DNA from 3 places in the Kribbella sp. NPDC020701 genome. Region 1 is predicted to be linked to each of the others. Evidence: predicted binding sites of a transcription regulator. Region 1 holds the regulator's gene; each other region holds the start of a gene.

Region 1 (9,465 bases):
GGTTTCGCGGAGGTCCACTGGGGCCAGGTCGAGGTGGAACTGGTCGGCGCCGATTCGGGCCAGGTCGAGGAGGTCCGTGACAAGGCGTTCGAGGCGTTGGGATTCCTGCTGGATGACCTGACCGGCGTGTCGTGGATCGGTCGCGACACCGTCGGCGAGCGACTCGGCGAATCCGTGTACGGCCGTCAGCGGCGTACGGAGTTCATGCGAGACGGACAGTAGGAACTCACGTTGCCGCTCCTCGCTGTGCTGCAGGGCGACCGAGAGTTCGTTGACCGCCTGAGCGACTTCGGCGACCTCGGCCGGGCCCTCGACCGGTGCGCGCAGGTCGCGGCGCCCCTGACGCATCGCGGCCGCGACGTCCGCCGTACGACGCAATGGGCGTCCGAGCAATCGACCTAACAGGGCACCAGCGAGCGCGGCCACCAGTAGGCCGGCGCCGAGCGCGAAGAGGATGTTCCGGATCAGGATTCGCTGGGTGTCCGACGCCATCCGGACCGGCTCGACCAGTGCGAACCCCGAGCTCGCGCCGATGCCCCGCGCCTCCACCAGGTAGTCGGTACCGTCGACGCTCACCGTGGACGAGATCCGTTGCGTACTCACGATGTCGTTCAGACCGGCCGTGGTCGCAGCCTGGGTGGATCGCCGGTCGGTCGGCTGGATACCGCGACGGGGCAACAGAATCACCACCACGATGCCCTGCCCGCGGACCACCTCGGCCACCCGCCCGAGCCCCACTGCTCGGGACCCCAGCCCACGCTCATCCACCTGACTGGCGATGACATCGGCCTGCGCGGACAACGAATCCTGCAATACGTTCTGAGCCGACCGTCGAGCCAGGCCGGCCATCACCACACCGGCGACCAGCACAGCAATGCCGGCCACAGCCACGCAGGCAAGCACGATCCGCGTCGCCAACGACCCCCGCCTCGGCTCGCCCGACACCCGATCGAGAGCCATCAGTCGAGGTCTGCGGCGTAGCCGACGCCGCGCACCGTGCGGATGGGACTGGAAGCCCCGAGCTTGGACCGCAACTGCGCGATGTGTACGTCGACAGTCCGCGTACCGGCCGACGCCTGATAACCCCAGACCGAACTCAGCAACTCGTCCCGCTCGAACACCCGCCCCGGCCGCCGGAACAACTGCGCGAGCAAATCGAACTCGGTCGACGTCAGGCTCACCTCGGCGTCATCCGCCCACGCCCGCCGACGACTGACGTCCACTCGCACAGAACCCACCGACAACACATGACCTGACGGCACCGTCCCGCCCGACCGTCGCAGCACCGTCCGCACCCGCGCGGCTAGCTCACGCGGACTGAACGGCTTGGTGATGTAGTCGTCGGCCCCAAGCTCCAGACCGAGCAGCCGGTCGACCTCGTCATCGCGCGCGGTGACGAACAGGACCGGAGTCCAGTCCCCCGCCGCGCGCATCGTCCGGCAGATGTCCGCGCCGTCGCGCCCGGGCAGCCCGATATCGAGGATCACCGCAACCGGGTGCAGCCGTCGCCAGGCGACCAGTCCGGCCTCGCCGTCGGACTCGATCTGTACGCCGAACCCGTCGCGGCGCAGGTACAGCGCGATCACCTCGGCGATCGCCGCCTCGTCCTCCACCACCAGGACCAGCCCGCGACCGGCTGCGGTCATCATCTGCTCCTGGCCGTCATCTGTTTCCTGGGCGTGGTCTGTTTCCTGGGCGTGGTCTGTTTCCCGGGCGTGGTCAGGGCGAACCGTCGGTCGCCAGTTCGCCATCGATCGCGTCCAGGGTAGACCCGATCTGCGCCAGCTCCTGATCCGGCGACTCCACCTGAGTCGTCGCCGGCTGACCAGTGTCCTGACCACTGGGCTGCTCGTCGGATTGTCCACACGCGGACAATCCGACGACGATCGCCGCCGTACCCACCAGCACGATCAGCACCCTGCGCATCACTTGACCGCCTGGCAGTGCTGGGTCTTGAAGGTCTCGAGCTTGGTCTTCATCGTGGCGAGCTGCTCGAGCCGGCCGGAGCGGCGTTCGGCGCGCTTCTCGAGCTGTGCGGCGATCTTGTCGTGCCCCTTGGCCTTCTGCTTCTCGGCCCGCGCCTTCAGCCACGCCACCGAGCCCTTCACGTCGGCCCCGCCGCTGATCCGCTTCGCGAGCTTGTCCCGGCGCTCGATCAGCTTCGGCAGCTTCACCGCACACAGCTGCTGCGACTCTTCCGGGCTCAGCGTGACCTGCTTGTACGTCGGAGTCGGCGTCGGACTCGGATCAGCAGCGGCCATCGTCGTACTTCCGACCAGACCGCCCACCAGGACGACGGCCGACGTACCCAACGCCATCGCGCCACGAACAGACCTGCGCATCTCTTCACTCCTCGTTCTCGGTCAACCTGACAGGAACGACTCTCCCCGAGCGGCATTCGAGGACGATCGGAGCAATGTTCGGGCTTTGTAAGGATCGGTCCGCGTAAGAATCAGTCCGCGCGGTCGATGGTTGCGGCGAGCAGGCACGGGAAGGCCTGGTCGAACTCGGGCCGGCGGAGACGGTTGAGCCGGCGGGCGCCCTCGTCGCGTTGCTCGATCAGCCCGGCCGCACGCAGTACGGCGAAGTGGTGGCTGCGGGTCGCCTTCGTCACGGGCAGGTCGAAGGTGCCGCAGGCGCGCGTCCAGTCGTCGTGCCTGGCCAGGTCGCGGAGGATCGACCGGCGGACCGGATCCGCGAGCGCGTCCAGCGCCACCTGCAGCGAGACGTCGACCGGGTCGGTGTGGACGAGCGTTCGCGCCCGGGCTGAGTCGGCTGACATGTTCGATCCTCGTCGCACAATGGTGTTCGGTTGCCGTCTAACAGCTTAGGCCGAGGGCCAGCTCCAGCGGGAGCGGGCGAGCAGGGCGGCCGCGGCGGCGACCCCGGCGGTGGACGTGCGGAGCACGGTGTCGCCGAGGCGGACCGGCTCGACGCCGAAGGCGATCAGTTCCGCCGGCGCGATGCCACCCTCGGGGCCGATCACGATCACGATGTTGCCGTCAGCAGGTACGTCGAGGCCGGCGAGCGGGAGCTTGGCTTCCTCATGCAGTACGACGGGAAGCGCGGCGCCGGCCAGCAGTCGCGCGACCTCGGCGGTAGTCGCGATCGGCGCGACCTCGGCAAACCAAGAACGCCGCGACTGCTTGCTCGCCTCGAACGCCCACGCCTGCCACTTAGCGAGAGTCTTCGCGACCCGCTCCGGATTCGCCCGGAACTGACTCCGCTCCGCGTTCCACGGAACGATCACATCCACGCCAACCTCGGTCAGCATCTCCACCGCAAGCTCGGCCCGCTCACCCTTGGGCAGTGCCTGCACCACAACCAGCCGCGGCTCGGCAGCCGGCACCACACCGCGGTCATCGACAGCAACCGTGACGCCGGTCTTCGACGACGCCGTCACCGGCCCTTCGGCCCAGGCACCACGCCCATCCGTCAGCCGGAGGCGCTCCCCCGGCCCGATCCGGCGTACGACGGAAGCGTGCCGGCCCTCCGGACCGTCCAGGGTCAGCTCGGCACCGGACAGGTCCTCCAGATGGAAGACCGCGACGCCCATCTAGTGGGCGCCGAAGGCGTCGCGGAGGCGGCCGAAAACGCTCTTGTGGGTGGCCTGGACCTGGCCTTGCGGGCGCTCCTCGTCGCGCGCGACGGCGAGTTGCCTGAGCAGCTCGGCCTGCGAGTCGTCGAGCTTGGTCGGGGTCTCCACGATGATCTGGATGATCAGATCGCCACGACCGGCGTGCCGCAGGCGCGGTACGCCGCGAGCCGTGAGCGTCATCGCCGTACCAGACTGGGTACCAGGCCGGACCTCGAGCGGAGTCGTCTCACCCTCCAGCGTCGGCAGGTCGATCGTCGTACCGAGCGCGGCCGCCGTCATCGGCAGCGTGACCGTGCAGTGCAGGTCGTCACCGTTGCGGGTGAAGATGTCGTGCGGTTCGACCTCGATCTCGACGTACAGGTCGCCGGCCGGGCCACCGCCGGGGCCGACCTCGCCCTGGCCGGACAGCTGCACCCGGGTGCCGGTGTCGACGCCGCCGGGGATCTTCACGGTGACGGTACGGCGGGAGCGGACCCGGCCGTCGCCCGCGCACTCGACGCACGGGTTCGGGATGATCGTGCCGTAGCCGCGGCAGTTCGGGCACGGGCGCATGGTCCGGACCTCACCGAGGAACGACCGCTGCGTGTGGGTGACCTCGCCCCGGCCGTGGCAGATGTCGCAGGTGACCGGCTCGGACCCGGCCGCCGCGCCGGACCCCGAACAGGTCGGGCACAGGACAGCGGTGTCGACCTTGAGCTCGCGGGTCGTCCCGAAGGCGGCCTCGGCCAGATCGATCCGCAGCGGGATCAGCGCGTCCTGACCACGCCGGGTCCGCGGCCGCGGCCCGCGGGTGGCCCCGCCGGTCTGGCCGAAGAAGGCGTCCATGATGTCGGTGAACGTGAAGGCCTGGCCGAACCCGGCACCGCCGGCGCCGGCTCCCGCGGTGGCGAACGGGTCACCGCCGAGATCGTGCATCTGCCGCTTCTGCGGGTCGCTCAGTACCTGGAAGGCGCGGCCGATCTCCTGGAACTTGTGGTGCGCGTCCTCGGAGTCGTTCACGTCCGGGTGGTACTGGCGTGCCAGCTTGCGGTACGCCTTCTTGATCTCGTCCGGTGTCGCGTCACGGCTGACGCCCAGGACAGCGTAGTAATCGGTGCTCATACTCCAGACCAGGGGGTTGGTGTTGTAGGGGGCGTCTGATGGTCTCGCGGCGTAGCGAGCAGGTGCTCGGTGCGGTAGCTCGGCGCGCTGGAGCGAAGGCCTCGATGTGGTTCATCGTGGCCTTTGCTCCAGTGCGGCGAGGTGCCGTGCCGAGTGCCGCGCAGTAGGCGCGAGACCATCAGACGCCCCTTCTCATGAGTCGGCCAGGATCTGACTGACGTAGCGCGCGACGGCGCGGACAGCGCCCATCGTGCTCGGATAGTCCATGTGGGTCGGGCCGACGATGCCGAGCGTGGCCAGCGCCTCCGACTTCGACCCGTACGCGGTCGCGACCACCGAGGTGGTGGCCAGCTCCTCGAACGGGTTCTCGTGGCCGATACGGACGGTCAGAGTCTGTGGGTTGGTCGCCTCGCCGAGCAGCTTGAGCAGGATGACGTGCTCCTCCAGCGCCTCCAGCACCGGCTTCACGTTCCGCTCGAAGTCGTCGCCGTACCGGGTCAGGTTGGCCGCGCCGCCGACCGCGATCCGCTGCTCGACGAGGTCGTCGGTGAACGCCTCCAGCAGCGTCGTCACGATCGCGGCCACCAGTGGGCGGTCGGCCGGCGCGAACATCTCGGTGACCTGTACCAGCGACGTGGTCGCGTCGGTCAACCGCTGGCCGGCCAGCACGGTGTTCAACCGGGAGCGCAGGTCGGCGATCAGCTGCTCGTCGACGTCCTGCGTCTGCTCGACGATCCGCTGCTCGACCCGGCCGGTGCTGGTGATCAGGACCAGCAGCAGCCGGCGCGGGGTCATCGTGACGACCTCGATGTGCCGGACGCTCGACCGGTTCAGCGACGGGTACTGCACGATCGCGACCTGGCGGGTGATCTGCGCGAGCAGCCGGACAGTACGGCGTACGACGTCGTCCAGGTCGACCGCGCCGGCCAGGAAGGAGGTGATCGCCTTCTTCTCGGCCGGCGTCAGGGTCTTGACCGTGCTCAGCTTGTCCACGAACAGCCGGTAACCGGCGTCGGTCGGGATCCGGCCGGCGCTGGTGTGCGGCTGGGTGATGTACCCCTCCTCCTCCAGCGCGGCCATGTCGTTGCGCACGGTCGCCGGCGACACCCCGAGGTTGTGCCGGTCGACCAGCGTCTTGGAGCCGACCGGCTCGTGGGTCGCCACGTAATCCTCGACGATGGCGCGGAGAACATCGAGCTTCCGTTCGTCCAGCACGCGCACACCCTCTCTCACCGTCGACCCTTGGCACTCCGGAGTTCAGAGTGCCAGTCTACCGAGCCGTAGTAGCTCGCACCGACGCGCGACGGCGTGGGGCGGGTCTCAGGCGGATTCGGGAGACGCTCCCAACGGTACGGCGCTGGGGCGGTCGACCGTGCTCGCCACGTCCACCGGCTGGTCCTGTACGGCCGCTTCCAGCAGCGACTCGAGTACGTCGAGCACGTGGTAAGCCAGCGCCCCGTCGGCTCGGTGCCGCTCGCCGTTGCGCAGTGCGCGAGCCATGTCCGCGACTCCGACGCCCCGGCCGGCTCCGGCGTACCCACCGGCGACAGGGACCTCGGTCCAGTCACGGTTCGTGGCCGTGGCGATCTCCACCGTGCCGTCGAACCCGTTCGGGTCCGGCACCGACACACTGCCCTCGGTTCCGTGCACCTCGATGCGCGGCAGCCTTGCGGCCCAGGTGTCGAACGACATGAACACAGTGGTCAATGCACCCGACTCGTGCTCGAGTACGCCGGTTACGTGCGTCGGCACCTGCACCGGGAAGGTCTCACCAGCCCGCGGACCGGTGTGGACCTTGCGCTCCTGCTTGGACTGCCCCGCTCGCGCCGTGACCCGGCGCACCGGCCCCAGCAGGGTCACCAGGCTGGTCACGTAGTACGGACCCATGTCGAGGACCGGACCGCCACCAGGCTGGTAGTAGAACTCCGGAGCCGGGTGCCATAGCTCGTGTCCGGGCGTGAAGAACGACGCAGTCGCAGCATGCGGTACGCCGATGTCGCCGCGGTCGATCACCGCACGCGCGGTCTGGGTGCCGGTGCCGAGCACAGTGTCCGGCGCACACCCGACCCGGAGATTGTTGGCGGCGGCGTACTTGAGCAGGGGCTCGGCCTCGGCACGGTCGACGGCCAGCGGCTTCTCGCCGTACACGTGCTTGCCGGCTTCCAGCGCGGCCTGGTGCACCGGCGCGTGGGCGGCGGGGATGGTCAGGTTGACCACGATGTCCACGTCGTCGGCGGCGTACAACTCGTCCGGGGAGAGCGCGCGGATGCTCGGGTTCTTGTCGGCGATCGCCTGGGCGCGGGTGACGTCCAGGTCGGCGACCGCGACGACGTTCACGCCCGGGAGCTTCGCCAGGTGGTCGAGGTAGGTGCCGGAGATGACTCCGGTGCCGACGATGCCGATACCGGTCACTTGCTCGCCCACAGCAGCCCCCGCTCGATGATCGTGCGTACCTCGGGCACCGCGAGGTCGTCCAGCTTGTGGCCGACGGTGCAGACGAAGACCTTGCCCTCACCCCAGGTGCGGGTCCAGACGGCCGGCATCACCGCGCCCTCGATCCACGGATAGTCCGGGTGCGCGGCGAAGGTCGTGGTCGCGAGCACCGTGTCCGTCGGGTCGTAGTGGACGTAGTACTGCTCGGTGTGGACGTCGAAGTGCGTGATGCCCTCGACGATCGGGTGCTCGGCGACCACGTCGACGCGATAGTCGGTGAAGCCGTGCGGGTGCGAGATGAACTGCCCGCCGACGATGAAGTTGTAATCCGCGCTGTTGCGGAACGAGTCCGCGATGCCGCCGTGCCAGCCGGCCAGGCCGGTGCCGTTGCGGATCGCCGCGTCCAGGCCCTTGACGTGCTCGGCGGGGATCTCGCTCATGGTGACGCACTGCAGCACCAGGTCGACGCCGTCCAGGTTCAGGTAGCTCTCGGTCGTGTCGGAGACGGTGACCTCGTAGCCGTTCTCCTTGAGGTACGGGATGAACAGGTCGGTCGCCTCGACCGGGGAATGACCTTCCCAGCCGCCCCGGACCACCAGTGCACGTCGTGTCGTCAAGACATCCACCCTTCGAAAGTTTTCGGAACCGAGACAGAAAGATTGCGAACCACCCCCGTGACACTAGGCGCGTCCCGACCGGCCTTCAAGTCCGATTCCGCCACCTGGATTGGTCATGGCTGGTAATTCCGCGCAGTAGGCGGGGAGTTGCCAGCCATGGCCTAGGGTCGATCAATGGGATGGAAGTTCTGGAAGCGTTCGGGCGAGCCGGTGAACACCTTTCCGGGGGGGCGGCCGCAGGACACGCTGCCGGTGGGGGCGTTCGGGCTGACGGTCGAGGACGTGTTCTCGATCACCGGTCGCGGCGCGGTGGTGACCGGCCGGGTGATGGCCGGCACGGTGACCGTCGGCGAACAGGTTCTGCACAGCCGGGCCGGTCAGCCGCTGGCGCAGGTCGAGGTGACGGGCATCGAGATGTTCCGCAAGACGGTCACGACGGCCAAGCCCGGCGACAACGTGGGCCTGCTGCTCCGCGGCCTCCAGCGGGACCAGGTGCTCAAGGGCGATGTACTGAGCAAGTAATCTCAAGCCCATGAACGAGCGGAGCGAGTTCATCATCAAGCACAGCGTGTCTCGTGTCTCATCCGCGCCCGGAGCGAAGCGAGGACGTGGATGAGCAGGTGGGCCGAAGTCGGGGATCGTTGCTGGGTTCGCCGGTACGACGAATGGGACCTGAACATCGGCCTGGTCGTCGGGTCCGACGGCGCAGTGCTGATCGACACCCGGGCCACCACCGAACAGGCCGAGGAACTGCGGGAACACATCCGCGAGGTGACCGACGTACCGGTGCGCTGGGTCGTCAACACGCACGCGCACTTCGACCACGTCGTCGGCAACAGCGTCTTCGACCAGGCCGAGATCATCGCGCACGAGAACACTGCCGCTGCCGCGAAGCTGACGGCAACCACGTTCGCGGTGGCGAAGGTGATCGACCTCGGAGATCGCAGGGTCGAGCTCCTGCATCTGGGCAACGCCCACACCGATGGCGACGCCGTGGTGATCGTCCCCGACGCGGACGTCTTCTTCGTCGGTGACCTGATCGAGGAGTCGGCACCTCCGTCGTACGGCGACGATTCGTATCCCCTCGAGTGGCCCGACACGATCGACCGGGTGATCGGTCTGCTGTCCGACACCGCGAAGGTCGTTCCGGGACACGGCGCCGTGGTGGACGCCGAGTTCGTCCGCGAACAGGCCGGCGACCTGGGTACGGTCGCCAACACGATCTCGGGTCTGCACCACGCCGGTACGTCGCTGGACAAGGCGCTCACGCACACCGACGACTGGCCGTGGCCGCTGGAGAAGCTCCAGGAAGCGATCAAGCGCGGCTACGAGTCGCTCGGCGCGCCGCCACGGCCGACCCTCCCCTTGCTCGGCCCGAGCTGACTGCTCGGCCGTTGCCCCCTCCCTCTCTTCGGCTTTGGTTACCTGCCTGAAGGAGCACGGCGGCTCGGTCGTTTTGTAGTTGTCCGTTGACACGACGTCACGTCGTACCGCACGTTGTTGCGAAACGGATGTCTCGACCGGATCAGGTGGTGGGGCCAATGACCACGACGGAGCAGACCGTTCATCCCGACGGACGGGTCGAACTGACCAATCCGGATGCGGTTGCGAACAGCCCGTACGGGAACGCCGAACTCGCGCCGACCCGGTTGCCCGAGCGGACCTGGACGACGTACAACTACGCCGCGCTCTGGATGGGGATGGCGCACAACATCC
Region 2 (9,465 bases), on a different contig from region 1:
ATGCGGTCGCGGTGACGAGCGGGCCTGGTCTCGCCGGTGCGCTGCTTGTTGGAGTAGCTGCAGCTAAAGGGCTGGCGCTGTCGCTCGACAAGCCTTTGTACGGCGTGAACCACCTGGCGGCGCATGTCGCCGTCGACACGTTGGAGCACGGCGATCTGCCGAAGGGCTGCGTCGCGATGCTGGTGTCCGGTGGGCACTCGTCGCTGCTCGCGGTCGAAGACATCACCGACGGCGTGGTGCCGATGGGGAGCACCATCGACGACGCCGCGGGGGAGGCCTTCGACAAGGTCGCACGGGTGCTGGGGTTGCCGTTCCCGGGCGGTCCCTATGTCGACAAAGCGGCGCGCGACGGCGGGGATCGGCTCTACGTGACGTTCCCGCGCGGGCTGACCTCGCAACGGGATCTCGAGCGGCACCGGTTCGATTTCTCCTTCTCTGGTTTGAAGACCGCGGTGGCGCGCTGGGTCGAGGCGCGGCGTCGCGATGGTGAGAACGTGCCGGTCAACCATGTCGCCGCCGCGTTCCAGGAGGCGGTGTGTGACGTCCTGACCCGCAAGGCGATCGACGCGTGCAAGGACCGTGGGTTCGAACACCTGCTGATCGGTGGTGGGGTCGCGGCGAACTCCCGGCTCCGCGCGATGGCGGAAGAACGCTGCACCGCGGCGGGCATCGCCGTACGCGTGCCGCGGCCTGGGTTGTGCACGGACAACGGTGCGATGGTTGCAGCCCTCGGCTCGGAGCTCGTGCGCGCCGGGAAGGCGCCGTCGCCGCTGGGGTTGCCGGCCGACTCGTCGATGCCGATCACGGAGGTGCTGAACAAGTGAAGTGGAGCCGCGACGGATTCGAGGCCGACGACGATGCCGCCCGCATCGATGTCGACGTGGTGCACGGCTTCCTGAGTACGTCGTACTGGGCGCCGGGCATCCCGCGTGACGTGGTGGCGCGGTCGATCGCCGGCTCGCTGAACCTAGGGGTCTACGCGTCCGACGGTGCGATGGTTGCCTTCGCGCGGATGGTGACCGATCGGGCGACCTTCGCTTGGCTGGCTGACGTGTTCGTCGTCCCCGAGCAGCGTGGGCACGGGCTGGGGAAGTTCGTCGTGTCGACCTTGATCGATCACCCCGACCTGGCCGGCGTACGCCGCCTGATGCTGGCGACCGCGGACGCCCACGAGCTCTACCGCAGCTACGGCTTCACCGAACTCCCCGACCCCGAGCGCATGATGATCATCCGCCGCAAACCCGCCGACATCTACAACCGCTCGTGACCCCTCCTGGGGTCGACTTGCTCCGGCATCCGGTGGGGGCGACGGATCTCGTCCTGCTCGCCCATGGCGGGTCGGAGCATTCCTCGGCCGACCCGCACCTGTGGAGCGGTGCCATCCTTCGGATGTGGCCGTTCGCGCAAGCCGTGCGTTCGGCCGTCCCGGAGGCTGCGATCGGGCTGATGCGGTACCGCTACCGCGGATGGAACGGCGCCGCCGCGGACCCCGCGGTGGACCTCCGCGCCGTCCTGGACGGGCTCCCGCCGGTGATCCGCCGGGTCGTCCTGATCGGGCACTCGATGGGCGGCCGCGCGGTTGTTGCCGCGGGCGACCATCCCCGCGTGGCCGGCGTACTGGCCTTGGCACCCTGGCTCCCGGACGGCGAGCCGCTGACCGCACTCCGTCCGCCGGTCACCTTCGCCCACGGCACTCTCGACACCATCACCGACCCCCGCGCCACGGCCGCCTATGCCAACCGCCTCCGCGCTACCGGCACCCCGGTCACCGTCTACGCGGTCGAGACGGAAACGCACGGCATGCTCCACCGCCCGACCGATTGGAACACCCTGGTCGCCACCTTCACCGCGAACGCTCTCGGGTCCGCACCCACTCTGGCGACCGGCGCCGACTCTGAGCCGCTTGCGCAGTACGGGCGAAGGTCGTCGGCGGCCGCGGTCCTGTCCATCGCGGTGGCTCGCCTCCGCATGCCCGTGCTGGAACGCTTCCAGGTGGGCTGAACTGCACTGCACTGCACTGCAGTGCGGGGAAGGGCACGGCAGTGGGCAGAGGCCTGGGGTTTGTACGCCGCTCGATCCCCAGGCGAACGGTCAGCGGCCGACCGGTTCCACTCATCACCCTGCCGAACCCAGATGAACGCCTGACGGCACCCGCGTAACGCTCAGTCGACGTTAGTGGCGGGCCCCCGGGGAGTGCAGCAGCAGACGCAGCACCTCGCCCACCGGCAAGTCCCCGGGGACCCGCTCGCGAGATCGATCATATGTTCGAATGCACTCAGAATGCAAGTCCGGTCGGATGCGGTGGCAGGAGTAGGCGACGGCGTCTCGGCCGATGCGAGTGATGATGAGAGTAGCTGTGGCGGAGCCCTTGGGGGCGAGCTTCTTGCGGAGCTGCGCCGGATCGACATCAACCCCGCGTTTCTTGATCTCCAGCGTCCCGATGCCCTGCGTACGGACCCAGGAGCGCAGTGCCTTCTCCTTGTACGGCAGCTCCTCGACCACCTCGTACGCCGAGGCCAGTGGAGTCGGCGCGAGCTTCGAGCCGGTGACATAGGCGATCCGTGGATCCAGCAACCACCCATCGACCGCGGCCGCCACAGCGGTTACCAGACCGGCGCGCACTACGGCCCCATCGGGCTCGTAGATGTACTGACCGACCGGGCCGCTCTCAACCTCCGGCGCCTCGGTGACACTGGCTCCGCCGGGTAGCAGAGTCGCCCGTCGCGCCACACCGGCATACAAGGCCCCAGACCACAGGGCAGCCTCCTTCACCTCGCCGGCATCGCTGATCCACTCCGCCTCGACTCCGTCGGGTACGGCGGCGTGCGGGATACCCGGTGCGACCTTCACACACGCAGTCCGCCGCAGGAGCTCCGTCACAAAGGACCATGGCGGCGAATAGGCGTTGTGGTCGAACACCCGCCGCCCATCGGCCCGTCGCGCCGGGTCGGCGAACACCACGTCGTACGGCGTGAGGTCGGTGGACTCGGAGTCACCCACCAAGACCTCACCGGGCAGATCGAGCGCGGCCAGGTTGGCGCAGGCCGTGGCTGCGGTCTCCGGGTCGCGCTCGACACCAGTGACCCGCAGGCCGGCGCGGGCGGCGCTGATCAGGTCGCCTCCGATGCCGCAGCCCAGGTCGACCACGCTGGCTCCAGGAACGGCGGATGCGATGCGTGCGGCTCGGTGTGAGCCGACAGTGGTTCGGGTGGCCTGCTCCAGGCCGTCCGGGGTGAAGTACATCCGCGTGGAGTCCGTACCGAACTTGGCGACGGCTCGGTGGCGCAGTGCGGCCTGGGTGACAGCAGCAGTCACGAGGGTGGCGTCGTACCGTCGCCGGAGCTTCTCCACGAGCTGCAGTTCGCGGCCGGGGTGGTAGTCGGCGCAGGCAGCGGCAAGCACCTCAGCCCCAGGGCCCTCCAGCAAGGCGGTGACTGTCACCCGGCAACTCTAGAGGGGACTCGAGCAGCCCTTGCTCCAGCTGTTGGTGACGGACGAGTAGAGGCGCCAGTTCATGGCGGAGCGGGTCTTGGGGCCGTAGATGCCGTCGGCCACGAGCTTGTGCTTGCTTTGGACCGCCTTGACCATCGCACGGGTGTTGCTGCCATAGATGCCGTCGACAGCGAGCTTCGAGCCGTAGCAGAAGTTCAGGTTGCGCTGGAGGACCCGGATGGCGGTGTCGGGGTCGCCGTACCGGGTGGAGCCGCGGTCCGGGTCGTCGCCGTACATGAGGTTGCAGGTCGTGCTGGTGCTGCCGTAGATCGAGGGTATTGGGATGCCCCAGCTGCGGTTCACCGGTACGAGCCGCGCTGAACGGCACTGCGGGAGGGCAGCAGCGGCCTTGGTCTCAGCATCCGCGGAGGTGCGCGCGGTGTCCCCGCCCTGGTCCGCGTCGGCCTGCGGGGCCGGGCCGACAGCGGGGGCTTGGGCGCCGGGGCTCGCGGGTTGATCCTTCGAAGCGCCGGCGGCTACGGCACCGATGGCGACTGCTCCGACCGCGGCCAGAACCGCGACGGTGCGCCCGGACAGGTTGGGCAGAGACGGGAAGTTGAGAGCCATGGCCTCTCCTCGGGGCGGCACACCGTTGTCACAGAACGGTCGCACGCCGGCACCGGTTCGGCCCAGCGTTTGACCACATTCCGTGCCCGATTCGTCACAGCCGACCCGGCGTCGTGATGTCTCACCCTGAGAAGTGTCTGGCACTCGAGTTGACCGAGTGCTAATCGCGGCCTAGATTCGGTGTTGGCACTCTCCACCCGAGGGTGCCAGCGGTCCGGCCTCTGACCCCCGCGACGGCAGGGGAGCGCGACCACCCTGAAGTGCAGACAAGCAAATCGACCGTGGAGGTCAGCAAGTGTCGGTCACGATCAAGCCGCTCGAGGACCGCGTCCTCGTCGCGCCGCTCGAAGCCGAGCAGACCACGAAGTCCGGCCTGGTGATCCCGGACACCGCCAAGGAGAAGCCGCAGGAGGGCGAGATCCTCGCCGTCGGTCCGGGCCGGATCGACGACAACGGCAACCGCGTCCCGCTGGACGTCGCCGTCGGCGACAAGGTCATCTACTCCAAGTACGGCGGCACCGAGGTCAAGTACGACGGCCAGGACTACCTGATCCTGGGCGCCCGCGACATCCTCGCAGTCGTCAGCAAGTGACGACCGCTCGCTGTTCCTGACTGACACCGCCCTGGTGCCGTACCGGCGCCGGGGCGGAGTCGGTCTGGGGTCAGCGAGTTCGGTACCTGCTGTTACGAAAGAGCGAATTTCAGAGAGGGACTGGATTTTTCATGCCGAAGATCCTCGAGTTCGACGAGAACGCTCGGCGCGCGCTGGAGCGCGGCGTCGACAAGCTCGCGAACACGGTGAAGGTGACGCTGGGGCCGAAGGGCCGCTACGTCGTCCTGGACAAGAAGTGGGGCGCCCCGACCATCACCAACGACGGTGTCACCGTCGCCCGTGAGGTCGAGCTGGACGACCCGTTCGAGAACCTTGGTGCGCAGCTCGCCAAGGAGGTCGCCACCAAGACCAACGACATCGCCGGTGACGGCACGACCACCGCGACGGTGCTCGCGCAGGCGCTGGTGCACGAGGGCCTGCGGGCCGTCGCGGCCGGGGTCAACCCGATGGGCCTGAAGCGCGGTATCGAGGCGGCCGTCGAGGCCGTGTCGGCCCGGCTGGTCGAGACCGCGCGGCCGGTGGACGACAAGGGCGACATGGCCCACGTCGCCACCATCTCCGCCCGCGACGCCGAGATCGGCACCCTGATCGCGGACGCGTTCGACAAGGTCGGCAAGGACGGTGTCATCACCGTCGAGGAGTCGAACACCTTCGGAACCGAGCTCGAGTTCACCGAGGGCATGCAGTTCGACAAGGGCTACATCTCGCCGTACTTCATCACCGACGCCGAGGCCGGCGAAGCGGTGCTGGAGGACCCGTACATCCTGATCCACCAGGGCAAGATCTCCGCGATCGCGGACCTGCTGCCGCTGCTGGAGAAGGTCGTGCAGTCCGGCAAGACGCTGCTGCTGATCGCCGAGGACGTCGAGGCCGAGGCCCTGTCCACCCTCGTGGTGAACAAGATCCGCGGCAACTTCACGTCCGTCGCCGTCAAGGCGCCGGGCTTCGGTGACCGCCGCAAGGCGATGCTCGAGGACCTGGCCGCGCTGACCGGCGCGCAGGTCGTCGCCCCCGAGGTCGGCCTCAAGCTGGACCAGGTCGGTCTGGAGGTGCTGGGTTCGGCTCGCCGGATCGTGGTCACCAAGGACAACACCACGGTGGTCGAGGGCGCCGGCAAGTCCGACGACATCGACGGCCGGGTCAACCAGATCAAGGCCGAGATCGAGCGCACCGACTCCGACTGGGACCGCGAGAAGCTGCAGGAGCGGCTGGCGAAGCTCGCCGGTGGCGTCTGTGTGATCAAGGTCGGCGCGGCCACCGAGGTCGAGCTGAAGGAGAAGAAGCACCGGATCGAGGACGCCGTGTCCGCGACCCGGGCCGCGATCGAGGAGGGCATCGTCGCCGGTGGCGGTTCCGCTCTCGTCCACGCGGCCACCGTGCTGGACGGCGGCCTGGACCTCGAAGGTGACGAGGCCACCGGTGTCCGGATCGTCCGCAAGGCGATCGTCGAGCCGCTGCGCTGGATCGCCGAGAACGGCGGTTACGAGGGCTACGTCGTGACGTCGAAGGTGGCCGAGCTCGAGTCCGGCAGCGGCTTCAACGCCGCCACCGGTGAGTACGGCGACCTGCTGGCCCAGGGTGTGCTGGACCCGGTCAAGGTGACCCGGTCCGCGCTCGCCAACGCCGGCTCGATCGCCGCGCTGCTGCTGACCACCGAGACGCTGGTGGTCGACAAGCCCGAGGACGAGGAGCCCGCCGCAGCCGGTCACGGCCACGGCCACGGTCACTGATCCTCAGGTAGTAGTTCATGGGCGCCGCCCGGCTGGTCCACTCGGACCGGCCGGGCGGCGCTTTTGTTGGCGCCAGGAGGTGTCTGGTGGGATGGGGTGGTGGCTGAGATTCGGGAGCGGGCTGACAACGATCTGGACGTGTGCGTGGGGTTGTTGGGGGACGTGCATGAGGTGGCGGGGTATCCGATCAACTGGCCTGCGGATGCTCGGCGGTGGTTGACGCCGGCGGACGGCCTTGGCTGCTGGGTGGCTGTGGCCGACGGGCGGGTTGTCGGGCATGTGGCCTTGACCCCGAACCGCGCCGACGGCGCGTCCGTCGAGCGGTTGTTCGTGGATCCGAAGGTGACTCGGGCGGGAATCGGGCGGCAGTTGCTGGACCACTGCGTCACGATCGCGGCTGAGCTCGGGCGCAAGCTGTCGCTGGAGGTTGTGGACAACAGGGGTGCGGCGGTGACGCTGTACCGGCGGGCCGGCTGGCGGGAAACAGGTCGTACGCCGATCGACTGGGGCGGCGATCACGCCTCCGCCGTCCTGCACTTCGACGCCCCCGGATCCGAGACGGAAGTCCGTACGGGCGAGTAGTGACGGATCGTAATCAGAATCTGGATTTGCTCACGAATTGCCACTAGGCAACTGAAGGTGAGAGTCGTACCATCTTTCAGGCTGACCGGTCTGAACACGAGGGGGCGAGGGGTGACCGAGGTACAAGTACCGCACACCCACGACCGGGTCGAGCTCAAGGATCTTGCCGCGCTGGCCGGCGACGGGGACCGCACAGCTCTTAACGACCTGCTCACCAGGGTGCGCGCCGTTGCGCACCGCTACGTACGGTCCCGTCTGTGGACCTATCCCGGCGGCGCCGACATGGTCGACGACGTCGCTCAAGAGGTTTGTGTCGCGGTGTTCGGCGCGTTGGGCCGGTATCGTGACGAGGGGAGGCCTTTCGAGGCTTTCGTCTACGGCATCGCGGCCCGCAAGGTCGCCGATGCCCAGCGTGCGTTCGCGGTGGCCGACGTTTCGACGCCGGATCTGCCGGACGGCGCGGACGAGTCACCGACGCCGGAAGAGCACGCGGTCCGGCACTCGGAGGTCCAGCACATCATGGGGCTGCTGGACAAGTTGCCGGAGAAGTTGCGGGAGATTCTGCGGCTCCGGGTGGTAGCGGGGATGTCAGCCGAGGAGACCGGCCGGGCACTGGGGATGACACCGGGGGCGGTGAGGGTCGCACAACATCGAGCGTTGAACACGCTCAGGGGGTATGTGGTGGGGCATGAGGGACGAGGAGCAGGGGAGGGGCATCATGGCTGACCGTTTCGACCTGGACGCGATCGACGCCGATGACGCACTGCTCGACCTGCTAGCTGCTGGTGGGGAGTCCGCGCGAACCGCGGGCGAGCACGACCCGGCCGTGAAGCTGCTGGCCGATCTGCGGCTCGCAGTGGAGGTCGAGGACGAGCTACCAGTAGAAACGATCGACGATCCGGAGAGCTTCCTGGCGCGCTGTGCGGCGCTGAACCCGGTGATGGACCCGTTCGCCCGCAAGATGGCGGCGCGGGGTCTGGCACTCGGTGTCGCCGCGGTGGCCGCGCTGTCGGTCTCCGGGGTGGCCGCCGCCGTCAACGGTGACCCGCTGTCGCCGTACGAGAAGGTCATCGAGAAGGTGGTCGACGCGGTCAGCCCGCAGACCAGCTTCCCGAAGGAACAGCTCGACGGCATGCCGGTCGTCGACAAGACGAAGATCGTGAAGGTCGCCAAGGACTACAAGGAGAAGGCCGACCAGAAGGCCGCGGCCGACGAGAAGCAGATCCAGACGGATCCGATTCCGCCGGCGTCGGTGCTGCGTCCGAAGGACCAGCAGGACGTCCTGCAGCGGGCGCTGCCGCAGATCCCCGAGCAGCCGACCGTCACGGAGCTCGAGCCGACGGACCCGCAGCCGACCAAGCTGCCGGCGACGACGGACGACACCAAGACGGACAACCCGACCACGACGGAGCCGACGGACCCGACGACGACGGAGCCGACGACCCCGCCCACCACGGAACCGACCGACCCGCCGACCACCACGGAACCGACCGACCCGCCGACCACCACGGAACCGCCGGCGACCCCGCCGACCGATCCGCCCACCACGGGCACCGGCGAGACGGGCACCGGTGAGACCGGGACCGGCGAAACTGGGACTGGGACTGGGACCGGGAACACCGGGGACACCGGCACCGGTGACAACAAGGGCGAGACGTCGGACCCCGGCGGTACGACGACGGCCCCGCCGAGCGACACCGGGTCCGGCACCGGCGGCACCGACCAGTCCGGCACGGACCAGTCGGGTTCGGACCAGTCGGGCACCGGCCAGACCGGGACCGGTGACGATCAGAAGCCGGCCGGCGACGTACCGGTGATCGACCCGCTGGCCGCGGTGGTCGAGAAGATCCTGAAGCCGATCCTGCCGACGCCGACCGGGGCTCCGGCCGAGGTTCAGAGCGCCGAGCAGTTCTTCGGCAGCAGTGTCGCGGCGTTCGGGAAGCACTCGAGCGGGCAGGTCACCTCCGGTTCGGTCCGGAAGGTCTACCCGACGGGCAAGCACTCCACCGGCCTGTACGCCGAGGGCAGGCATGCCGCGATCGCCCGTACGCACGGCTCCACCGATGACGCCAACGTCCTGAAGATCCTCGGCGTCGTCAACAAGCCGACCGCCTAGTAGTCCACACCTCGTCCCGCCCGCCGCCTACCAGCGGCGGGCGGACTTGTGGACGGCCGGTTCGGGGCTCCGGGCGGGCGCGGATACCATGGGGTTCCGATCTCGCCGTGTAAAGGTGCTCGCTTTCCCCATGGACATCACACCCACTGGAGTTCCCGACAAGTTCGCCGTCCTCGGCCTCACCTTCGACGATGTGCTCCTGCAGCCGAACGAGTCCGACGTCATCCCCTCCGAGGCGAACACCCGGTCCCGGGTCAGCCGCAACGTCGAGGTGAACATCCCGCTGCTGTCCAGCGCGATGGACACCGTCACCGAGGCCCGGATGGCGATCGCCATGGCCCGCCAGGGCGGCCTCGGCGTCCTGC
Region 3 (9,465 bases), on a different contig from region 1:
CGCGGTGAGGTGACCCGCCTCCGCAGCGCGGGCGAGGTGATCCAGCGTGCGCCCGTCTGGCTCGGCACGGACGATCCTGGGATCGATGCCCCGGTCCGCGGCGAACTGACCGCCCGGAACCCAGAACTCCGGCACGGTCGTCACGTAGCTCCCGCCGTCGCGCACCGCCGCGAACGCCGCACGAGCTCGCGGACCACCGACCACGTCGAGGGCGGCATCGGCCGACCCCGGCGCCGACTCCTCTCCCCGATCCGGGGTGAGCACGGTGATTCCGCGCGAGACGGCGAGCTCAGCAGCGAACCGGCCGACAGCACCGCGCGGCCCGTTGACCAGCAGCGTGCTGCCCGGTGCGAGGTCGAGGAGCTCCAGCGCCTGGTACGCGGTCAGTCCGGCGAGCGGCAGCGTGGCCGCCTCGGTCCAGTCGAGGTTCGCGGGAGCCGCCGCCACCTGTGCGGCGGGCAGCGTCACGTACTCGGCGAACCCGCCAACCTGCGTCCGCGAGTGACCGGTACTCGCGATCACCGCAGCCCCAGCAACCCAGTCCCCACCCTCGACCACGCCGGCGACGTCGTACCCAGGTACGAGTGGCAGCCGGAGTTCGTCGTACCAGCGGTAGTTGCCGGCCACCATGCCGAGGTCGGCGGGGTTGACCGCCGCGGCCATCACCTTGATCAGGACCTCGCCGTCAGCGGGTTCCTTCACCGGCAGGGTGTGCGGCCGCAGCCGTGCTCCGGGGCCGACCTGATCGGTTGCCATCGCGCGCATCGTCGTCATGATCCCGACCGTAGGCAGCATCCGGCCGCTCGTCGTTGATCGAGATCAATCGCCGCCGGATCCGGCTGAGGGCTTCCGGCGTGATCCCGACGTACGACGCGATGTGGCGCTGCGTGAGCCGGGTGGCGAGGTCCTCGTGGCCGGCCAGGAACAGCCGGTACCGCTCGGCCGCGTCGGCGAGCAGCAGTTCGGCCTGCCGCTGCTCGACGCGCAGGTAGAGCGCCTCGGTCAGCCTGGCGACGAGTTGTTGCCAGCCCGAGCTCGCCGCGACCATCGCGTCGTACGCCGACCGCGGAGCGACCATCAGATCGGCGGGCTCGAGCGCCTCGATCGTCACCTGGGAGGTCTCCCGGCGCAGCACCGCGCTGTAGGCGCAGACGAGCTCACCCTCGGCGCGGAACGCGAGCGTACGGTCGGTGCCCGCGGCGTCGGTCTGGTAGAGCCGGAAGAGCCCGCGCTCGACGAACCCGACGCGCTCAGGCCGATCACCGGCCCGGACCAGCAACTCGCCGCGCTCGACCCGGGCCGGGCGGAACAGCGCGCGGCCACGATCGGCATCGACCTCGGGGAGCTGAGCCAGGAAGCGGTCGAAGTGGCTGGTCACCTGACCATTGTCCCCGCTCACATTCGTTGTCTATTGCGGAAGGAACCTCGCCGCAATAGTTCCTACCGTGAAGACATGACAACGAACACGGACATCAGGCCCTTCCGGATCGAGATCCCGCAGGCGGAGGTGGACGACCTCAAGGCCCGGCTGGCCGGTGCGCGCTGGCCGGCCACGCCGGCCGTGGACGACTGGAGCCGCGGCGTTCCGGTCTCCTACCTGCGCGGCCTGGCCGGGTACTGGGCCGACGGCTACGACTGGCGGGCCGCGGAGGCCGCGCTGAACGAGATCCCGCAGTTCATGACCGAGATCAACGGTCAGCGGATCCACTTCTTCCACCAGCGGTCGGCGTCACCGGATGCCATGCCGCTAATCCTCACGCACGGATGGCCTGGGTCGCCGGTGGAGTTCCAGCAGGTGATCGGCCGGCTGACCGATCCGGTCGCGTACGGCGGTGACGCGGCCGACGCGTTCCACGTCGTCGTACCGTCGCTGCCCGGGTACGGGTTCTCCACGCCGCTCGGGCCGAACGGGTTCAACCTGTTCGGGGTCGCGCAGATGTGGGCTGAGTTGATGAACCGGCTCGGGTACGAGCGGTACGCCGCCCACGGTACGGACGCGGGATCCGGGGTCGCGGGGATGCTGCCGATGGTGGATCCGGCTCACGTGGTCGGCGTACATCTGGCCGGGGTGGGTGCCGGGGCGCCGTTCGGGGACCCGATTCCGCTGGAGGGGTTGTCGGAGTCGGACCGGGCCCGGGCGGAACGGTTCAACAAGTCGCTCGATGACGGCTTCGGCTACTTCTTCCTGCAGGCGACGCGGCCGCAGACGCTGGCGTACTCACTCAACGATTCGCCGATCGGGCAGCTGGCCTGGATCGTGGAGAAGTTCGCGGAGTGGACCGACCCGATCCACAAGCTTCCCGAGGAAGCGGTCGACCGCGACCAGTTGCTCACCAACGTCAGCCTCTACTGGTTCACCGGCTCCGGTGCTTCGACGGCACACTCGGTGTACGACGGCGTCCAGGCCTGGAAGGCGATGCTCGCGCACCAGACCGACGGCGAAGGCTGGGGAGGCCAGCAAGTCAGCGGGCCGCCCACCGGTGTCGCCGTGTTCGGTGCCGAGACCGCGATCCGCAGTATCGCGGACCCGGCCGGCAAGATGAGCCACTGGAAGGAGTACGACCGTGGCGGTCACTTCGCCGCGATGGAGGTGCCGGACCTACTCACCGGCGACCTGCGAACCTTCTTCAAGCCACTGCGGTAGGACCTCCGTTGCCGGGCTGGGGCTCATGCGTCCAGCTCGGCGACGGCCTGAAGCAGAGCCACTCGATCACGGTCGACCCGACCACGATCGGGACCGCCCACGCCCACGGCTGATGCGGCAGGCTGACGATCGCAATCGCTGTCCACAAGGCGATCCAGCCCCCGCCGTACCCGCGCAGGACGCCGCGGTACCACAGGCCGCCGGGCGCTTCGGCGGCCCGCTGGCCCAGATACACGAACAGGTACGACGCGATCGTGATCGGCCAGAAGAACCACAGCCGCGCCCAGTCGTACGGGACCATCACCAGAGCGGTCAGGCAGACCAGCGCGATGGCCCAGTGGTAGACCTCGCCGGCCCAGTTCAGCCCGCGCCGATGCAACGTCATGACGATCGCCAGCGGTCCGAACACCACCGCCAGGATTCCTGCCACCACATGCAGGATCAGCGCGATGTCACGCATCGCCGGTCCCCTCCCCGCACTCCCCGCTCCCCCCGGAGCACTCTGACATGTCAGGGAGCATAAGCGTCGAAGCAGCTAGAGTCTCCCCCTCGGCGCGCCCACTTGGGCACGCCGAGGGAGGTGCTCAGCTCTCCGGGAAGGACAGCACCCGGCGGACTGCGAAGTTCCGGTAGCCCTGGCGTTCGAAGCTCTTCGCCATCGGCACGTTGCCGAAGTCGGTGTCGGCCCTGATCTGCTCGGCGCCGGTCTCCGCGAGCATGTGGGTGATCTCGGCCAGCAGGTCGTCGATGTACCGGTGCCCGCGGTGCTCTGGCAGGACGCCCAGGTACCCGACCACCGGCCCGCCGGCGTTGGCCGACGGGATCGCGAACCCGATCAGTTTCCCGTCGGCGTCGTACGCGAGCCGCCACCAAGCCCGGTCGCCCGGCATCGACTTGTAGATGTCCAGCTCCTCGCGGGCCGCGCCCTCGACCCCGAGCCGCGCGATCTCCCGCGCGGTTCCGGCGTCCAGGCTGCCTTGGCTGACCTGGCTGAAGACGTCCACGAACGCCTCGTCGTCGGCCGGCTCGAACCGCAGCCGGGTGGACCGCGGCGGAAGGCCGTACGCCGGCTTCCACTCGTACCGCAGCCGGTCGGTGATCTGGGTCAGCCCCGCGGCCGCCGCTGCCTGCCGACGCGGCTCGAGTGCGGCGACCACGTCCGGGTTGTCCTGCCAGTCGCTGTCCAGGAAGAAGTGGTATTCCGGCGGCTCGGCATCGGCCGGGCGGGACGCGATGGTGTGCTCGATGAGCGCCGTCCAGACCGGGACCGGGTCGCCGTCGCCGACGTAGTACAGGCCGTCGATGCTGTAGGGCTGGTCGCCGTTGGGCATGCCCCACCAGATAGCCAGCGCCTGGATCTTGCCGTCGGTTTCGACGACCAAGGTCCAGTCGTTGCGGTAGTAGCCCTCAGCCTGGTACTCGCGGAAGCGGTCGAGCGTGACGGTGTTGACCGACTTCTGCTCGATCAGGGAAAGGATGGTGTCGAGATCAGCCTCGACGGTGGTGCGGATGGTCACAAATCCTCCAACAGGAGGCGCGGCGGCTCCGCTCAGTGCGAGCTGTGCGAGCGGATCGGTCGCGCCGGGAAACAAGTCAGTGTGTTCATCGGTCGCTCCTTCCGCTCCGGATCGTTCTCGCCGCGTCAGACTCTAGGGCCCGACCGGGGTCAGAGTCCAACCGTTATTCACACCTGGAGGGTAACGTCGTCGACACGTTGAGTGACCATCCCGCCCTGGACGGAAGGACTCATTCACGATGTCGATGCTCCGCACGGCCGTGACCGGCCTGCTTGCCGTCGGCCTGATCGCCGGCGGCCGGCCCTCACCTGGGCTGGCCGTCGCGACCGGCAATCCGCTCGATCTGACCAGCGGCTTCTACGTCGATCCGGATTCCAGCCCCGCACGGTATGTGAAGCAGCATCCGGGCGAGACCGAGATCAAGGCGAAGATCGCGGACCAGCCGGGAGCCCGGTGGTTCGGCGCCTGGAGTGGTGACATCACGAAGGCGATCGCGGCGTACACGACCGCTGCCGATCAGGCCGACAAGTTGCCGATCCTGGTCGCCTACAACATCCCGGGCCGCGACTGCGGTGGTCCTTCCGGCGGTGGTGCGGGGTCGCCGGCGGCGTACCAGCAGTGGATTGCCGCGTTCGCTGCGGGGATCGGCAGCCGGCCCGCGATCGTGGTGATCGAACCGGACGCGCTGGCGCAGCTCGACTGCCTGCCGGAGAAGGAGCGCCCGACGCGGATCGCGTTGCTCAAGTACGCCGCCAACCAGTTCGCACTGCGGAACCGGAACACCTGGGCCTACATGGACGGCGGTAACGCGACCTGGATCGAGGCGAAGGAGATGGCGCGGCGGCTGCGGCTGGTCGACGTCGGCAAGTTGCGCGGGTTCGCGCTGAACACCTCGAACTTCTACACCACCGAGCAGTCGGTCACGAAGGGCACGGCGATCCGGGCCGCGCTCGGTGGCACCGGTCAGTTCGTCATCGACACCAGCCGGAACGGCAACGGATCCAGCAACCAGTGGTGCAACCCGGCCGGCCGCAAGCTCGGCGTCTCCACGCAGGTCGCCGGCAAGCCCTCCCAATCCGCCGGCGTCGACCTCGTGGCGTGGCTCAAAGTCCCCGGCGACTCCGACGGCACCTGCGGCCTCGGCCCAGACATCCCCGCCGGCACCTTCTCCCCCTTGCTGGCCAACCACCTCATCACCGGCACGTGAACGCAAAGCGGTCCCGGGCTGGGACCCGGGACCGCTCTTTGTACTGCTCTGTACTGCTGGACTTCAGTGGATCAGAAGTCCATGCCGCCCATGTCAGGCGCGCCACCCGGAGCGGCCGAGGCCTTCTCCGGCTTGTCGGCGATGACGGCCTCGGTGGTGAGGAACAGGGCCGCGATGGACGCCGCGTTCTGCAGCGCCGAGCGCGTCACCTTGGCCGGGTCGATGATGCCGGTGGCGATCAGGTCGACATACTCACCGGTCGCGGCGTTGAGGCCCCAGCCCGGCTCGAGGTTGCGAACCTTCTCCACCACGACGCCACCCTCGAGGCCGGCGTTCACGGCGATCTGCTTCAACGGCGCCTCGACCGCGGACCGCACGATGGCGGCACCGGTGGCCTCGTCACCCTCGAGGTCCAGCTTCTCGAACGCCAGCACGCTCGCCTGCAGCAGAGCCACGCCGCCACCGGCGACGATGCCCTCCTCGACGGCCGCCTTCGCGTTGCGAACGGCGTCCTCGATGCGGTGCTTGCGCTCCTTCAGCTCGACCTCGGTGGCCGCGCCGACCTTGATCACCGCAACGCCACCGGCCAGCTTGGCCAGCCGCTCCTGCAGCTTCTCGCGGTCGTAGTCGGAGTCCGACTTCTCGATCTCGGCGCGGATCTGGTTCACCCGGCCGGAGATCTGGTCGGCGTCACCCTCGCCCTCGACGATGGTCGTCTCGTCCTTGGTGACGACGATCTTGCGGGCCTGGCCGAGCAGCTCCAGGTCGACGGTGTCGAGCTTGAGGCCGACCTCCTCGGAGATCACCTCGCCGCCGGTGAGGACGGCGATGTCGACCAGCATGGCCTTGCGGCGGTCACCGAAGCCCGGCGCCTTGACGGAGACGGCCTTGAAGGTGCCCTTGATCTTGTTGACGACCAGGGTGGCCAGGGCCTCGCCCTCGATGTCTTCGGCGATGATGGCCAGCGGCTTGCCGGTCTGCATGACCTTCTCCAGCACCGGGACCAGGTCCTTGATGCTCGAGATCTTGCTGTTCACGATCAGGATGTACGGGTCGTCGAGGACCGCTTCCATCCGCTCGGTGTCGGTCACGAAGTACGGCGAGATGTAGCCCTTGTCGAAGCGCATACCCTCGGTGAGCTCGAGCTCGAGGCCGAAGGTGTTGCTCTCCTCGACGGTGATGACGCCTTCCTTGCCGACCTTGTCCATCGCCTCGGCGATGATCTGGCCGACCTGGTTGTCCGCGGCAGAAATGGACGCGGTGGCCGCGATCTGCTCCCGGGTCTCGACGTTCTTGGCCAGCGACAGCAGCTGCTCGCTGATGGCCTCGGTCGCCTTCTCGATGCCCTTCTTCAGGCCCATCGGGTTGGCGCCGGCCGCCACGTTGCGCAGGCCCTCGCGGACGAGAGCCTGGGCCAGCACGGTGGCCGTGGTGGTGCCGTCACCCGCGACATCGTCGGTCTTCTTGGCAACTTCCTTGACGAGCTCGGCCCCGATCTTCTCGTACGGGTCCTCGAGCTCGATCTCCTTGGCGATGGAGACACCGTCGTTGGTGATCGTGGGGGCGCCCCACTTCTTCTCCAGGACGACGTTGCGGCCCTTCGGGCCAAGCGTCACCTTGACGGCGTCGGCGAGGGTGTTCATACCCCGCTCGAGGCCACGGCGCGCCTCTTCATTGAAAGAAATCAGCTTGGGCATTCTCCGCGAGTCCTCCCGCGTCGAGTCTTTGTGGTTCAGCCGGCCGAGATGCCCGCGACGGACGGCGCCGGCCCCGCGACGGTCACGTCCCGCCACGTCTCCAGCACCTCATCGAGGCCGTCTTCTGTCACACCCGCGGGCAGGGAGTCTTATCACTCTCACCCTTGGAGTGCTAACCAAGTATTAGCACTCGCCCCAAGCGAGTGCAAGCCAGGCCCCCGCTACGGTGAACCCATGGTGACGCTGCGCGAGGCCGGTCCGGACGCCTGGACGGACGTGGCCGCGGTGATGGGCGAACGCGGCGATCCGGGGCGCTGCCTGTGCCAGTACTTCCGCCTCCGCGGCCGCGCCTGGTCCGACGCTACCCCCGCGAGCAACCGTGACGCGCTGCGTGCCCAGGTGTGCGAGGGCGAGCGCCCACCCGGCGTCCTGGCGTACGACGGTGACACTCCGATCGGCTGGTGTGCCGTCGGCCCGCGCACGGCGTACCCGCGGGTCGTCGCGTCACCGAACTGGCGCACCGAGCATCCCGACTCATGGGTGATCACCTGCTTCGTCGTACCGGTCGGACACCGGCGCAAGGGCATCGCGGGCGAGCTCGCCGCCGGCGCCATCGACATGGCCCGCAAGTACGGCGCTCAGACCGTCGAGGGCTGCGCGGTCGACACGGCCCTCGCCGGGCGCACCCCGTCGGCCGACCTCTACCGCGGCCCGCTGTCCGTGTTCCTGGACGCCGGCTTCAAGGAAGTCAGCCGCACCAGCCCTCAGTGGGTCCTGGTCCGGCTCAGCCTCGACTAGAGCTCCGCGCCGAGCTGGGCGATCAGGTACTTCGGGGCGGTCAGGCGCCAGGCCTCGGTGACCAGTTCGCGCAGCTCCTGGTCGTCGGCCGCGACGATGTCCACGCCGACCCACGCGAACCGGCCGCCCGCCCAGGACGGTGAGTACACCTCCGGGTCCTCGGCCACCAGCGCCTCCTGCTCCTCGCGCAGCGCCTTCAGTTGCAGCCTGGTCTCGTCCTCCGACATATAGGCGAAGCTCTTGTTCTTCACCTTGAACACCGGCTGCCCCGCCCACCCCTCATGCTCCTCCACGCCCGGCAGTCCCAACACGACCTTCTGCAGCAAGTCGACGTCCATCCCCCGACCGTAAGCGCCCCCACCGACACTTTCAGGACCCAGCGACCGTGATCCGCACGGAAGCCCCGGCCGGCAGCATCGTCCCGGGCGCAGGCGAGACACCCAGCACCTGACCCAGCGGATATCCGTAGGGCTTCGCGGTCTCGATGATGGGTGTCAGCCCGGCCTTCTTGAGCGCGGCGGAGTACTGCGCAGCCCGGGGCAATGACTGATAGCCGAGTACGCCGACCTGGTCCGGCACCCGCGTGATCCGTTCGAGGATGCGGTCGACCTCGTCAGCACTGGTCGAGGACTCCGCCCGGAACGACACGTTGAGAGACGGAATGAACACCGTGCCTGCGCAGAACTCGACGTGGTTGATCACGCCCTCGCTGCAGCTGGTTCGCTGACGTTCTGCGGGCACGCCGTCGAGCTCGAAGGTCTGATCGGCGTGGAAGGCGAAGCGCGGCTTGCCGATCGCCAGCTCCACACTCTCGACCCCGCGAACCAGGTCCCTCATGCAATACTGCGCGGCACTCGGGTCATCGATGAGAACCGTGTCCCGCAGCGGCGTTCCGCACTGGCTCTGGTTCGTCCCCCAGTCCTCCGGCACCGCGATCGCCGCGTGCCCCAAACCGACCAACCGCATCCCGGCAGGCACCGGCCCCGGCGTCGCGGTGGCGACCGGTGACGGGTCGCCAGGGTCCTGTGTCGCGAGAAGAGTCGCCCCACTGATCACTGCTGCCACGGCCACCGCGCTGACCGCGGACCAAGTGACGGTACGGCGGTGACGGCGGCGGGCGGCGCGGGCGCGGAGGGCGGCCAGTGGTGGCGGGCCGACGGCCGTCTGGTCGCCGGTGCGTTCGAGGAGCTCGGTCAGCTTCGATTCGATCATTGGGTTTCTCGCAGTTCTGCCAGGTTCGGGTCCTGCGCCAAGGCCTTCACCGCGCGGGACAGGCGGCTCTTCACGGTGCCTGTGGCGATGCCCAGGGCGGATGCCATCTGCTGCTCGCTCAGGTGCGCGTAGTACCGCAGTACGACGGCGGTGCGTTGGTCGGTCGGCAGCCGGTCGAGTGCGCGCATCACTGCGTCGGTTTCGTCCACGCCGGCGGTCTGGTCGGTACCCGGCGGACTCGGGAAGGACCGCGGTCGGTCTCTCCCCGTGCCAGCGGCGGCGCCGGGCGGAGAGGAAGCTGTTGATCAGGACCCGATGCACGTACGCGTCGCGGTCGTCGGCCGCCCGTACCTTGTTCCACTTCACCAGGCACCGCTCCAGGGCGGTCTG

Evidence for each region. The regulator HrcA, encoded in region 1, represses chaperone genes, less so after heat shock. The targets are predictions, from matches to a motif close to TTGGCACTCGNNNNNNNCGAGTGCCAA.
Region 2: groES (co-chaperone GroES) is a predicted target of HrcA. The motif match lies at 4,197-4,223, and genes of this name have one in related genera.
Region 3: groL (chaperonin GroEL) is a predicted target of HrcA. The motif match lies at 7,249-7,275, and genes of this name have one in related genera.

What each region holds. Positions count from the first base shown of each region.
Region 1 is NZ_JBVHFT010000012.1:248,711-258,175, forward strand. It holds gene ACZ3HV_RS28105 (sensor histidine kinase) at 1-960, opposite strand, end outside; gene ACZ3HV_RS28110 (response regulator transcription factor) at 960-1,649, opposite strand; gene ACZ3HV_RS28115 (hypothetical protein) at 1,720-1,926, opposite strand; gene ACZ3HV_RS28120 (hypothetical protein) at 1,926-2,342, opposite strand; gene ACZ3HV_RS28125 (ArsR/SmtB family transcription factor) at 2,453-2,782, opposite strand; gene ACZ3HV_RS28130 (16S rRNA (uracil(1498)-N(3))-methyltransferase) at 2,828-3,556, opposite strand; gene dnaJ (molecular chaperone DnaJ) at 3,557-4,699, opposite strand; gene hrcA (heat-inducible transcriptional repressor HrcA) at 4,892-5,914, opposite strand; gene ACZ3HV_RS28145 (Gfo/Idh/MocA family protein) at 6,020-7,123, opposite strand; gene ACZ3HV_RS28150 (ThuA domain-containing protein) at 7,108-7,749, opposite strand; gene ACZ3HV_RS28155 (EF-Tu/IF-2/RF-3 family GTPase) at 7,924-8,271, shown strand; gene ACZ3HV_RS28160 (MBL fold metallo-hydrolase) at 8,362-9,132, shown strand; gene ACZ3HV_RS28165 (NCS1 family nucleobase:cation symporter-1) at 9,291-9,465, shown strand, end outside.
Region 2 is NZ_JBVHFT010000013.1:27,545-37,009, forward strand. It holds gene tsaD (tRNA (adenosine(37)-N6)-threonylcarbamoyltransferase complex transferase subunit TsaD) at 1-824, shown strand, start outside; gene ACZ3HV_RS28385 (GNAT family N-acetyltransferase) at 821-1,267, shown strand; gene ACZ3HV_RS28390 (alpha/beta fold hydrolase) at 1,264-2,001, shown strand; gene ACZ3HV_RS28395 (class I SAM-dependent methyltransferase) at 2,173-3,441, opposite strand; gene ACZ3HV_RS28400 (peptidoglycan-binding domain-containing protein) at 3,451-4,059, opposite strand; gene groES (co-chaperone GroES) at 4,355-4,651, shown strand; gene groL (chaperonin GroEL) at 4,783-6,402, shown strand; gene ACZ3HV_RS28415 (GNAT family N-acetyltransferase) at 6,502-6,984, shown strand; gene shbA (RNA polymerase sigma factor ShbA) at 7,096-7,710, shown strand; gene ACZ3HV_RS28425 (hypothetical protein) at 7,703-9,100, shown strand; gene guaB (IMP dehydrogenase) at 9,231-9,465, shown strand, end outside.
Region 3 is NZ_JBVHFT010000013.1:72,849-82,313, reverse strand. It holds gene ACZ3HV_RS28655 (NADP-dependent oxidoreductase) at 1-774, opposite strand, end outside; gene ACZ3HV_RS28650 (Crp/Fnr family transcriptional regulator) at 686-1,378, opposite strand; gene ACZ3HV_RS28645 (epoxide hydrolase family protein) at 1,454-2,644, shown strand; gene ACZ3HV_RS28640 (hypothetical protein) at 2,628-3,104, opposite strand; gene ACZ3HV_RS28635 (GNAT family N-acetyltransferase) at 3,229-4,161, opposite strand; gene ACZ3HV_RS28630 (glycoside hydrolase family 6 protein) at 4,400-5,368, shown strand; gene groL (chaperonin GroEL) at 5,440-7,065, opposite strand; gene ACZ3HV_RS28620 (GNAT family N-acetyltransferase) at 7,300-7,863, shown strand; gene ACZ3HV_RS28615 (MmcQ/YjbR family DNA-binding protein) at 7,860-8,201, opposite strand; gene ACZ3HV_RS28610 (PASTA domain-containing protein) at 8,233-9,075, opposite strand; gene ACZ3HV_RS28605 (sigma-70 family RNA polymerase sigma factor) at 9,072-9,284, opposite strand; partial or broken gene ACZ3HV_RS28600 (SigE family RNA polymerase sigma factor) at 9,406-9,465, opposite strand, start outside.